Linked DNA regions of Tunicatimonas pelagia. The protein of the gene in region 3 interacts with the protein of the main gene of each other region in a pairwise test. Links are inferred from orthologs where the notes say so. Each region holds a gene or a part of one and is shown on either strand. Other genes may lie near its edges.

What was found.
Region 1: the proteins of P0M28_RS12845 (region 3) and P0M28_RS28875 interact in binary tests that used the Escherichia coli proteins (3 or more experiments, as listed by UniProt). The link is inferred for Tunicatimonas pelagia from one-to-one orthologs.
Region 2: the proteins of P0M28_RS12845 (region 3) and dnaE interact in binary tests that used the Escherichia coli proteins (3 or more experiments, as listed by UniProt). The link is inferred for Tunicatimonas pelagia from one-to-one orthologs.

What each region holds. Positions count from the first base shown.
Region 1 is NZ_CP120683.1:6,770,897-6,774,009, forward strand. Bases 88-3,087 are described here. They hold P0M28_RS28875 (3'-5' exonuclease), read right to left. Parts: upstream 1,933-3,087; coding sequence 1,243-1,932; downstream 88-1,242. Other genes in these bases: fbp (class 1 fructose-bisphosphatase), read left to right, coding at 88-388; P0M28_RS28870 (hypothetical protein), read right to left, coding at 427-1,161; P0M28_RS28880 (DUF294 nucleotidyltransferase-like domain-containing protein), read right to left, coding at 1,929-3,087. Also shown: more of fbp, read left to right, coding at 1-87; more of P0M28_RS28880, read right to left, coding at 3,088-3,113. UniProt on the Escherichia coli protein: DNA polymerase III is a complex, multichain enzyme responsible for most of the replicative synthesis in bacteria. The epsilon subunit contain the editing function and is a proofreading 3'-5' exonuclease.
Region 2 is NZ_CP120683.1:3,522,692-3,528,854, forward strand. Bases 16-6,065 are described here. They hold dnaE (DNA polymerase III subunit alpha), read left to right. Parts: upstream 16-405; coding sequence 406-5,865; downstream 5,866-6,065. Other genes in these bases: P0M28_RS15080 (GNAT family N-acetyltransferase), read left to right, coding at 16-222. Outside these bases: more of P0M28_RS15080, read left to right, coding at 1-15. UniProt on the Escherichia coli protein: DNA polymerase III is a complex, multichain enzyme responsible for most of the replicative synthesis in bacteria. This DNA polymerase also exhibits 3' to 5' exonuclease activity. The alpha chain is the DNA polymerase catalytic subunit.
Region 3 is NZ_CP120683.1:3,029,895-3,032,888, forward strand. Bases 50-2,930 are described here. They hold P0M28_RS12845 (DNA polymerase III subunit gamma/tau), read right to left. Parts: upstream 2,417-2,930; coding sequence 683-2,416; downstream 50-682. Other genes in these bases: P0M28_RS12835 (LysM peptidoglycan-binding domain-containing protein), read left to right, coding at 50-131; P0M28_RS12840 (response regulator), read left to right, coding at 285-677; P0M28_RS12850 (NAD(P)-dependent oxidoreductase), read left to right, coding at 2,682-2,930. Outside these bases: more of P0M28_RS12835, read left to right, coding at 1-49; more of P0M28_RS12850, read left to right, coding at 2,931-2,994. UniProt on the Escherichia coli protein: Part of the beta sliding clamp loading complex, which hydrolyzes ATP to load the beta clamp onto primed DNA to form the DNA replication pre-initiation complex.

The DNA.
Region 1 (3,113 bases), 3.7 Mb from region 3 along the record:
GTTGTATTCCATTAATGAAGGCAACTACCATCAGTTCGACCGGGGCATCCAGGAATACATCAAGTTTTGCTACCGACGGGAAATGTCATCACGGTATATTGGTTCGCTAGTTGCGGACTTTCACCGGAATCTGTTGAAGGGGGGCGTTTATCTGTATCCACCTACCCGTACGAACCCTGACGGTAAACTTCGCCTCATCTACGAGTGCAATGCGCTGGCATTTATTGTAGAGCAGGCAGGCGGACAAGCCACAGATGGTAAACGCCGGATACTAGATTTGCAGCCCAACTGTCTGCACGAGCGAACGCCTCTCTTCATTGGCTCCGAACTGCTGGTGAATGCTCTCAAAAATTGCCTGATCACTGATCTACGGCCTACCGGAAGCTAAGCTCGCGAGATTTCTTTTTATAACTGCGTAACGTTAGTTTATAATTTACTTGCAACCCCGATTTCTTCTAGATCAGATTTAAGTCTGTCTATATCTTGTAAATCGGGATTTAACTCATTCACTACCCCCTCAGTAATGGGCTGTTGATTATAGATGGATTTAAGCGATTCTAAATCTAATTCGTCTAATTCGTAGTACTCTATTGCCCAATCCCGGTAGGTAACTGGATCGCCATCTAGTAATGCCAACAGGTCTTTGGAACCATCAGAATAATCGTCTTCGGGAAAGGTAATATCTCCAATCGCCCATTCACGATCATCACGACTCGCCCAAATACAAAAAGTGGTTCCTATACTTCGGACGGGTTCTCCAAATATAAATTCTTGAAATGCCTGGGGCAATCCACTAGTTACCCCGCTCCAAATATGTTGAATGCGTTCAGTCTTTGGCGGTGTTTTTCTGCCAATTATTCTTTGAAATAAGCTTTTCTTCTCCTCAGTTTCAAGCTGTTGCCAGCCATTCATAGAACTCTCATGGGCAAATCCATTGATTACCGTTCCCTGGGGACTAAAAAGAATGAGCATTTGATCTCCTTGACCGTTTCTTATTTCACAACACTCTTCCTTTTCACTCCACTGCTTTTGATAAGAAAAATATCTGTCCTCCCATTCAGGGCATAATATTGCTTCAATCGCTGATATTGACTTGCATATTCGTTGCAGTTCAGTCGGATTGGGTAAAGCATCCAAATTCTTTGTGGAAGGTCTTTGCATAACTATTCTTATCAATTAATGGAATAACATCGCTATAAAATACGTATCGTAACGAGAGAGAGTTTATAAGAAAAATTTCTATTACCCCAGTAGTTGCCGATAGGTACGAACACCTCGTTGTTCGGCTTGCGCTAGTAGTTTTAACAAAAGTTGGGCGGTGAGTAAGGCATCGCCGGCGGCAGTGTGCCGATCATTAGGAGCAATATCAAAACGTTGACAAAGGTGATCCAGGCTGTAGTGAGCTGGGTTTTGGGCTTCGGGTATGGTATTAAAGCGATCAAGGCGTTGAGCCAGTTGGGCGGTATCTAGTACCGTATTACGGAGTCGCACTTTGTACTGACCGAAATGACGGCGGAGTGCCTCATTGATAATCTGCTGGTCGAAAGCAGCGTGGTGGGCTACTAGAACCGAGTTCTCAATAAATAATAACCATCTTTGTAATACTTCCACTTCTGAAATACCATCGGCCAGAAAATTCTGAGTGATACCGTGTACCGCCACTTGTGCGGAAATATCTACATCTTGGTGCCGAAGGGTAAACTCCAGGCTTTGATCAACCCAAATGGCTCGCTGCTGTACTATTACTGCTCCTAATGATAGCCAAGTATCTTTCTGTGGGTTAAGTCCGGTAGTCTCGGTATCAAATACCACAAAGCGGATTTCCCGAATAGACTGTTTAGTATCGAGCTTAGCCCGACTCGCTCGTTGGTACTGGACAATGAAGTCGGGTGGGGGAGTAGCTGGGAGGGATGAACGACGGAACCACTTCATCGGCGAAAGTAGTCTAACTGGAAATGATGACGTAGCACTTGTTGAACATCTCGGATTATCCCAAAGATAGATCGAAGCATTTCGCGTTCTAAGTGGCTTAATGCTGCTGGGTCAATGTAACGACCTGAATCATGTTGGCGAAAGCCTTCCCTCGCTCGAAGTTGCATCAGTTCGTTGTAAGCATTAACCGCTTCTTGGTAGAGTGTAGCGCGAGACGCATCAGTAGCTGCTACTTGTTCTAAGCGTTGTTGAGTGTTACTGGTATTGAGTACTTGGGCTTCGTAAGCCAATACTCGGGCAGCATCAATGAGTGGCATCATCGCCCGTCGTTTAATATCGAAACTATCTTTGTGCTCTCCGCCCTTTTCTACCATAAATTTTCGGAAGAAACTCAGCGGGGGTGGGTTGAGTAGCGCGTTATTGGCCATATGATGCATAAATAGTGATCGGGTTTCCATTTGGCTAAAAATAAACTCCCGAAGATTATTAGCTAAAGTAACCTCTCCGGCAGTAGCCCGAAAGTCAAAGAAGATAGCGGCGTGCAGCAAAGCCTCAGTGTCAGGCACTTGAATCCAGTGACCGAATTGCTTTTTCCAATCACTCAATGACATACACCACCGGGGGTTGCTCGCCATCATATCGGCTGGGCAAGGGGCAAAGCCACATTCTTGTAATGTATTTACTACCCGCTTAGCTAACTCCAGGTAATACGCACAGGTACTTACTGCCATTTCTCCTGAGGGATCTTCGTACACCAGCGCACTATCTTGGTCGGTGCGAAGTAACTGCTCTCCTCGGCCTTCACTGCCCAGAGAGAGCCAACAGAAACAAGCTCTTGGCTTAGAAAAACCCTCCTCGGCTAAAGCCACTTCTGCCCAAGCCACACTCTTAGCAATAAGCGTATCGTTAATAACCGTAATAAGAGAAGCTACCGTACGAATAGCTACGCCCTGCTTAATCTGCTGCTGTACCATCATTTCGGCTCGTTCGCGCACGTCGATAAGGGCAGCAATATTCTCCGCCTTATGCACTTCTCGCTGAATAATGGCCGGATTATTTTCCTGAAGTAGGAGCAAATCGTGATTGGTTACCATTCCCACGGCTGGGCTATCCGTTGTGCCATCTTCAGTAATGCATATGTGGTGAACATTGTGTTGCATCATGCGGACGAGCACCTCGGC
Region 2 (6,163 bases), 490 kb from region 3 along the record:
TATGTACATAAAGATTATCAGCGCCAAGGTATTGCCTATCTACTTTACGGTGCATTGGAGCAAGAAGCAATTCGGGCTGGATACCCTCAAATTACCACAGATGCTAGTAAAACGATCCAGAACTTTTTTGTCCGCCAAGGATTTAGTTTGGTAAGGGAAAACCAAAAGCAGATAAAAGGAGTAGAACTGATCAATTATCGGATGAGCAAAGATCTGATATAGTCTTCAACTGTTACTTTCACTCTTAAATAATAAGCCTCTTATTTCCAGTCACTCACGAAGGTAGATCAGCCGGATAAGTCAAATGGACTGAAGCATTTATTTAGAAACGGGTGGCATAAATGCACTACTCCGCGTATCTTTCGTGTTACTAGAACTGATAAATAAGCAAACGAACGTCTGCCGATGTACCTAATATTTGACACCGAAACCACCGGTCTGCCCCGCGACTATAATGCTCCCATCTCTGATCTGGACAACTGGCCCCGGTTAGTACAACTTTCTTGGCAATTGCATAATGCCGACGGTAGCTTACAGTCCGCACACGACTACATTGTAAAGCCCGAAGGGTTTACGATTCCCTTCAACTCTGAGAAAGTACACGGTATTTCTACCCAACGGGCGTTGGCGGAGGGGCATCCGTTGGCGGAAGTACTAACTAAATTCAATGAAGACCTTCAGCATACCCGGCAAACCATTGGTCACAATGTCGATTTTGATCTAAATGTGACCGGAGCCGAGTTTTTGCGAGCGCAGATAGAAACTACGCTGCTCAACATCGAAAAAGTAGATACTAAGGATGCTTCCACGGATTACTGTAAAATTCCCGGGGGGCGAGGCGGGAAATACAAGTGGCCTACTCTATCTGAGCTACACGAAAAACTGTTCGGTGTGCCATTCAGCGGAGCACATAATTCAGCCTTTGATGTAGACGCTACTGCCCGTTGCTTTTTCGGATTATTGAAAGAGCAGGTTATTGCTCCGTTTGATAGTACGCCGTTAACGGAAATTACCTACGAGCGACCTGATTTAGAAAAGGCATTGCGGGATATGCCGCAGAATGCTCCTCAGAAGTCTAAAGTAGCTGGGCCACCCCAGCGGAAGAAGGTCGATGTTAACAAAATTGAAACCGCTCCATTCAGCCACTTGCACGTTCATTCGCAGTACTCTATTCTGCAAAGTACGGCCAGTATCAAGCAGCTAGTCAGTGCGGCGAAGGAGCGCAATATGCCCGCCATTGCTGTTACCGACTTGGGTAATCTGTTTGGGGCGTTCAAAGCTGTAGCCGAAGGAAAAAAACAAGGTGTAAAGGTTATCATCGGTTGCGATGTCTATATGACAAAGGATCGGCATCAGAAGAAGTTTACCAAAGATTTTAAAGACCAGCGCTCCGTACAGCTATTATTAGCTAAAAATCAGAACGGTTATCAGAACCTGTCGAAACTTTGTTCGCTGGGCTACATTGAAGGTTACTACGGTGGTTTTCCTCGGGTAGATAAAGATCTGATTCAAGAATATGCCATAGACTTAATTGCTACTACCGGTGGCATCTCGGGTGAAATTCCCGATCTGATTCTCAATACCGGTGAGCACCAGGCGGAAGAAGCGTTTCGCTGGTGGCTAGAAGTATTCGGTAATGATTTTTATGTAGAGTTACAGCGACACGGCCTAGAGGAAGAAGACCGGGTGAACGAAGTGCTGCTCCGTATGGCTGATAAGTACGGCGTAAAAGTCATTGCGACCAATAACGTTTACTACGCTAATCAGAAAGAGGCTAATGCCCACGATACGCTGCTTTGCGTAAAAAATAACGAAGTACTCTCTACTCCCATCGGTCGGGGGCGGAATTTTCGCTTCGGGATGCCTAACCATGAGTTTTATCTCAAGACCGAAGAGGAGATGAAGCAACTCTTTGCCGATCGACCTGATGCCATTACCAACACTTTTGAGATAGCGGAGAAAGCCGAAGAGCTAACTTTACAGCGGGATATTCTACTGCCTAAGTTCGCGCTTCCCGACGGCTTTACCGACCAAAACGATTATTTGCGCCATCTTTCTTACGAAGGTGCAAAGCCTCGCTACGGCGAAATCACCCCCGAAATTCAGGATCGGCTTGACCATGAGTTGAAGATCATCAAAGACATGGGTTTTCCGGGGTACTTCCTGATTGTGCAGGATTTCATCAATGCTGCCCGAGATATGGGAGTATCAGTAGGCCCGGGTCGGGGTTCGGCAGCGGGTTCAGTAGTGGCTTACTGTACCGGAATTACCAATATTGATCCCATTGAGTACGATTTGCTCTTTGAGCGTTTCCTCAATCCTGAGCGGATCAGTATGCCCGATATTGATATTGATTTTGACGACGACGGTCGCCAGGAAGTAATTAATTATGTAATTGACAAATACGGGCGAAACCAAGTAGCCCAGATTGTAACCTTCGGTACAATGGCTCCCCGAATGTCAATTAAAGACGTATCTAGAGTAAGTGAGTTACCGCTGGTAGATGCGAACCGACTGGCGAAACTGGTGCCAGAGAAACCCGGAACCACCTTCGACCAAGCCCTCGCAGAAGTACCCGAATTGCAGCAAATCAAGCGAGGCTCCGACAAGCAAGCTGAAGTAATTAATTTAGCACATACGCTGGTAGGCTCAGTACGGAACACCGGAATTCATGCGGCTGGGGTTATCATCGCTCCTGATGATTTGCTCGAGTACATCCCGGTGAAAACAGATAAGGATTCTGACTTATTTGTTACTCAGTTCGACGGTTCAGTGGTAGAATCAGCCGGAATGCTGAAGATGGATTTCTTGGGTTTGAAAACCCTTACCATCATCAAAACCGCACTGCGAAAGATTAAAAAGAACCATGGTGTGGATATTGATATCGATGCCATTCCGCTGGATGATGAAAAAACATTCCAACTGTACCAGCGGGGTGATACCATCGGCACCTTCCAGTTTGAGTCGGACGGAATGAGACAGTGGCTCCGCAAACTCAAACCCACCGATATTGAAGACCTGATTGCCATGAACGCCTTGTACCGTCCGGGGCCGATGCAGTTCATCCCTAACTTTATTGATCGTAAGCACGGGAAGGAAAATATAGAGTACCCGCATGAGTTGCTTGAGCCTATTTTAAAAAATTCTTATGGCATTTGTTTATCGGGTGACACACGAATTTTTGATGCTGAAACAGGGGCTCCCCACCGATTAGACGAACTAAAGGATAGAGCAGGAAACTTTGTAGTGCAGGGAATTGATGCCCAAGGACAAGCCACTACAGCTCGGGTTACTCACTGGCTAGATAATGGTACTCATCCGGTATTTCGACTCACGCTACGCAACGGAGCCACGATAAAAGCTACAGCAAATCATCTTTTTTATACCGAGCAGGGATGGAAGCCATTAGAAGCACTAAATAGTGGTGATTATGTAGGTACTCCACCTCAATTATTTTCTCCAACCACCCCTTCTTCGTACAATCGCTGCCGCTTGCGAGTGTTGGCTTTCCTGACGGCTGATGGGAGCTTAGCAAGTGGCACTTCGGTAGACTTTGTTAATCATGATCCGCAACTTATTGAGGCGTACATTGAAGCACTACAGGCCTTTGACGATGTACAACCCGTAGTGGTGAAGCAGGTAAGAAACGTAAAGCGAGTTGGTATCAGAAGCAAAGTAAGTGGTCGGGCTACCACTAGCTTGCTGGCCTGGATGCGGGAGCTTGGGTTGAAAAGCTCGGCTGATCACAGAAAGTACCCTTGTGGAGTACGTAGCCACGAAAAAGCAGTGCCATCCTTTATTTATACAATGGCTGATGAAGACATTGCTTATTTCTTAGCTGGGTTGTGGGATTGTGACGGCTACGTAGGTAAGAAGCTTTGTCACTACAAAACTATTTCGTCGCAGTTGGCGCAAGATGTACAGACCCTTTTGCTACGTTTGGGCATTCCTTCAGTCATCTATGAGGCATCCTATAAGAATGATGTTTGTCCTGATCAGACTTCATACCAAGTTACCACCTACGAGCTAAACCGATTTTCTGGTGCTATTCAGCCATTTATGGTTTCTCACAAAGGGCATATATCTATTAAAGGAACTGCGTTTCGACATAACTCTGTTGAGCGGCAACCTTTTCTTCAAGAAATAAAGGAAACTACGGGCAAATCAGCTCGTGGTCTAATGAAAGCGTACGGTATTGATCGGCAACATTTTCAGCGTAAAGATCCTCGCATCAGTACAACTGTTGTAGAAGGGGTAGCTCAGCAAATTTCTCTGCCTGCTACTCAGCGGTTGCTACCGATCAACTGGCAGCAAATTGTATCAATAGAGGCTTGTGGTAGTGAAGCCGTCTACGATCTCACTGTAGACAAGATACATAATTTTGTAGCCAATAATATTATTGTCCACAACTGTGTTTACCAGGAGCAAATTATGCAGACCGCGCAAATTCTGGGCGGTTACTCTCTGGGTGGTGCGGATTTGTTGCGTCGGGCGATGGGTAAAAAGAAGATTGAGGAGATGAATAAACAGCGAGTCATCTTCGTAGAAGGAGCTAAGGAAAAACACGGGATTGATAAGAAAAAAGCGGAAGAGGTCTTTTCTATCATGGAGAAATTCGCTCAGTACGGATTCAACCGTTCGCATTCGGCAGCTTACTCAGTAGTGGCTTACCAAACTGGCTATTTAAAAGCGAATTATCCCGAAGAATACATGGCGGCGGTGCTTACCCACAATATGAGTAATTCCGATAAGGTAACGCTGTTTATGGACGAGTGCAAGCAGATGAAAATTAAGGTGCTCGGCCCGGATGTCAATGAAAGTGATTTTGACTTTGGAGTAAATAAGGAGCGGCAAATTCGCTTTGGGCTGGGAGCTATTAAGGGCGCCGGCGAAAGTGCGGTAGCTTCTATTATTGAAGAGCGAGATGAGCAAGGGACATACTCCGATATTTTTGAGTTTACTAAACGGGCTAACCTACGAGCAGTTAATAAAAAAACGCTGGAGTGCATGGCCATGGCCGGAGCCTTCGACTGTTTCCCTAATATGCACCGTCGGCAGTATCTGCACGCGTCCCCGGGCGATTCATCGTTATTAGAGAAAGCGGCCAAATACGCTCAAAACCTTCAGCAAGAAGAAGAAGCTGCTCAGGTTTCTTTGTTTGGCGGAGTGGGCGGTTTGGAAGTACCTAAACCTCGGGTAACCGACTGTGAACCTTACAGTGATCTGGAAAAGCTTAAACTCGAGAAGGAGGTTACTGGATTCTATATTTCGGGGCATCCGCTCGATCAGTTTAAGTTGGAAATAGAGAGCTTCTGCACCTGCACCTTGGATAAGGTAATGGGCTACCAAAATCGGGAAGTTTCGGTAGCCGGAATTATCACTAAAAGTGCTGAGCGTCAAACGAATAGCGGTAAACCCTTCGCCTTGGTCACCATAGAAGATTACCAAACCTCGGTCGATCTGGCCTTCTTCGGTGAGGATTATCTAAGCAACCGTCACCGCCTATCGCTAGGTGAGTTTGTGTATATGAAGGGGCGGGTAGAGGAGCGTTATAATAAACCCGGGGTATGGGAGCTTCGTCCCCAAACCGTTCAACTACTTACCGAAGTTCGGGAAAAGATGACCGGAGGCATTCAACTCAGTATTTCTGCCGAGCAACTCACCCAAAATCTGATTGAGCGCTTGGAGACACTATCGGCTGAGTACCGAGGAAACTGTCCGGTAAAAGTAACCGTACACGATGAACAGGAAAGCATGAGCGTAGAAATGCTGTCGCGCAAGTACCGCTGGCAACCCGACGGACAACTTTTCGGTGCCCTCGAACAGCTAGACGGAGTTTCGTATCAGCTTACCGGGGTGCGATGATGTGTAAATTAACGTCAGTTATTCAGGTTATCTAACGATAATGCAAAATCATGCTGCGTTTAGGATTCGGTTTCTATCATCAAAAGTAATAATTCTAGAATGTTGATCAGCGAAGGTGTAGGCTGATAGCGCAGCAAAGACATTGCATAAGTAGTTGATTGGTGCAGGTGCGGTTCCCCGCTGGAACGCGTATGTTCTAAATCAATAAGTCTAACACATCGGGTCTAGTACATTCTGACAGTAAAAGTATTTAAGTGTCTTTCTTCCGGAATGATGATAGGCAATCAGGGCAGTCATC
Region 3 (2,994 bases):
TACAGACCGGGGAAACTATGTATCAGATTGCTCAGCAGTACCGTATTTCTATTCGAGAGCTAATGGAATGGAACCAAAAGGAAAGCTTTAATCTTAAAGCAGGTGAGCAATTGCGAGTTGCTCAACCTTAGCAATAAGTAGCGCCCTGTTCACCACTTGATTGTATTTTAGAATAAAACCTTACGTGTATTTAGTATTTAGTGAATCCTGCTTTTTATTTGGTAAATATCAACTGAACTTTACATTTAGGATGATAGTGGGTAGATCACAGAATGGCTTAGTAAATGATTAACTTGGTGTTGCTTATTGATGATAACGATACTGATAATTTTATCAGCCGACGAGTTATCGAACTTACTGCATTCGCTGAGCGCGTTGTAGTGAAAAGCTCGGGACAGCAAGCATTAGACTACCTCCAGGAAAATGCTCAGTCACCTGATGAAATCCCTGATCTGATTTTTTTGGATATTAACATGCCGATTATGGATGGGTTTATGTTTCTTTATGAGTTTGAAACACTACCGTCCGAGATTCAGCAAAAGCCCAAAGTGATTATTTTGTCTAGTTCTGAAGACCGAAGGGATGTAGATAAAATTATTACTAACCAAGCAGTGATAAAATACATCACTAAGCCACTCACCCAAAGTGATTTAGAAGTAATCAGCAATGAATTGTAGTGGCTTCAATAATCGGGGTCAAGCCCCATGCGCTGGGTAAGCTCTCGCAGTAGCGGATGTTTCTCACTTAAATAGTTGAGTTTTTCCGAAGGAGTGTAAGGACGACGATCCCGCTCTTCTTTTACCACCTTGGTCTTTACGTTGATCTGAGAATTACCTAAGCGACGGCGCAAACGCTGTAATAATTCAGCCCGCACCCCATCAAACTGATCTTCTTGAATGGGACTAATAAATGTGAGCGGAATAGTCACCCCATCGCCTTCCAGATTAATAGGTTGGTTAAGTAGTACGTATTCAATCTCTTTACCTTCGGCTCGCCGTTCCTCAATAAACTCCTTCCACACTTCTTCTAGCTTAGTTAGAGAAACCGGCTGATCGGTTTTTTCTTCTAACACTGCTGTATCTACAGTATTGTCTAATTCAGCTACCTCAGCGGCTTTGGTAGCGTGACCGTTTCCGTTGGATGATGGTTGAGGCGGAGCCTGCCCTAATTTTGGAATTCGAATGGTGCTCTGTAAGCGAGGCGCTGCTCCGAGACTCATGGGCGTAGCTCCTCTTCCGCCTGATGTTGGAGGCTGATCGGAACTTTGGTCATTGGATGTGCTTACTTCTGAGGCATCAGACTGAGGTGTGGCTGCTTTTTTTTTATCACCTGCCGGGGCCGGTTTTTGTTGGGCTAACTGGACTGCTGACTCAATGTAAGCCATTTTAATAAGCGACAACTCCACGTGTAATCGCTGATTTTTGCTGTTCTTATATTGCAAATCGCACTGTCCAGCCAAGTTCATAGCCGTAAGTAAAAATGAGAGCGGAGCTTGCTCTGCCTGCTGCTGGTAGCGATTTTGCACCGTGTCTGATACTTGTAGTAGCGGTAAAGTGGCTGAGTCTTTGCAAACCAACACATTACGCAGGTGCTCATTCAAGCCTACTATGAAATTATGCCCATCAAAACCCTGACGGAGAATATCGTCCAGGATTAGCAGCACCTGAGGTAACTTCTGCTCTAGCAGTAAGTCTACTATTTGAAAATAGTAATCATAATCCAGCACATGCAGATTCTGAATAGTTTCCCGATACGTTACCCGGCGATCAGCCGAAAAGGTAACAATCAGATCAAAAATAGAAAGCGCGTCGCGCAAGGCACCATCGGCCTTTTGAGCAATCAGGTTTAAAGCTTCTTCTTCGGCCTCTATTCCTTCCCGCTCGGCAATCTTCTGCAAGTGCCGCATCATACTGTCTATCTGAATCCGGTTAAAATCGTAAATCTGGCAGCGCGACAGAATGGTAGGAATAACCTTGTGCTTCTCGGTAGTTGCTAGAATAAAAATGGCGTAAGGCGGTGGTTCCTCCAGCGTTTTCAAAAAAGCATTAAATGCCTGATTCGATAGCATGTGTACCTCATCAATAATGTACACCTTAAATTTTCCTTGCTGAGGTGGGTAGCGCACTTGGTCAATCAGGTTCCGAATGTCTTCCACTGAGTTGTTAGAAGCTGCATCCAGTTCGTAAATATTGAGGGCGTTGGTGGAAGATTCTTCGTCGAAGCCGTTGATTTTTCGAGCCACAATACGAGCACAAGTGGTTTTTCCCACTCCTCGCGGACCGCAAAACAGCAGGGCTTGCGCCAGATGATTCTGGTCAATCGCATTTTGCAGGGTAGTAGTGATATGCTCCTGTCCGACAACTTGTTCAAAACCGGTCGGGCGATATTTTCGGGCCGAAACAACGAATTTTTCCATCTACGCAATTTATAAATTCTTCAAACGGATTGAAACGAAGTGGGTACTTTAAAAAAGTGATGAAATTCCAAAAACAGAAACAAGGATCTAGCAATCAATGTGTTAAATTTATTCGGAACAAATCTATCACTGGTTCTTCTGTGGTTTGTTAGCTCGCTTATTATCTGACTAAAAACAAAAGGGCTTCCCACATCCACGAACTTTTCAGTACTTTCGTAATTGTAATCCTACTAAATCATTGCACTTTATACACTTCTTTTTTTAGATGGCTCAACCAACTATTGCATTAATCCGGGAAGATAAGGTTCCGGTAGACCATCGGGTTCCGCTAACGCCCGATCAAGCTGTACAAGTTCAAGAAAAATTTGGTACCGAAGTACTTTGCCAGAGTAGCACATTACGCTGTTTTCCTGATGAAGAATACCGCCAAACAAATATTCCAGTGGTAGACTCCGTACAATCAGCCGATATTCTGATGGGAGTGAAAGAGGTACCCATTGACCAACTGATTGCTGGAAAAAGCTATCTATTCTTCTCTCATACTATTAAAAAACAAGCCTACAATCGGGATTTACTGC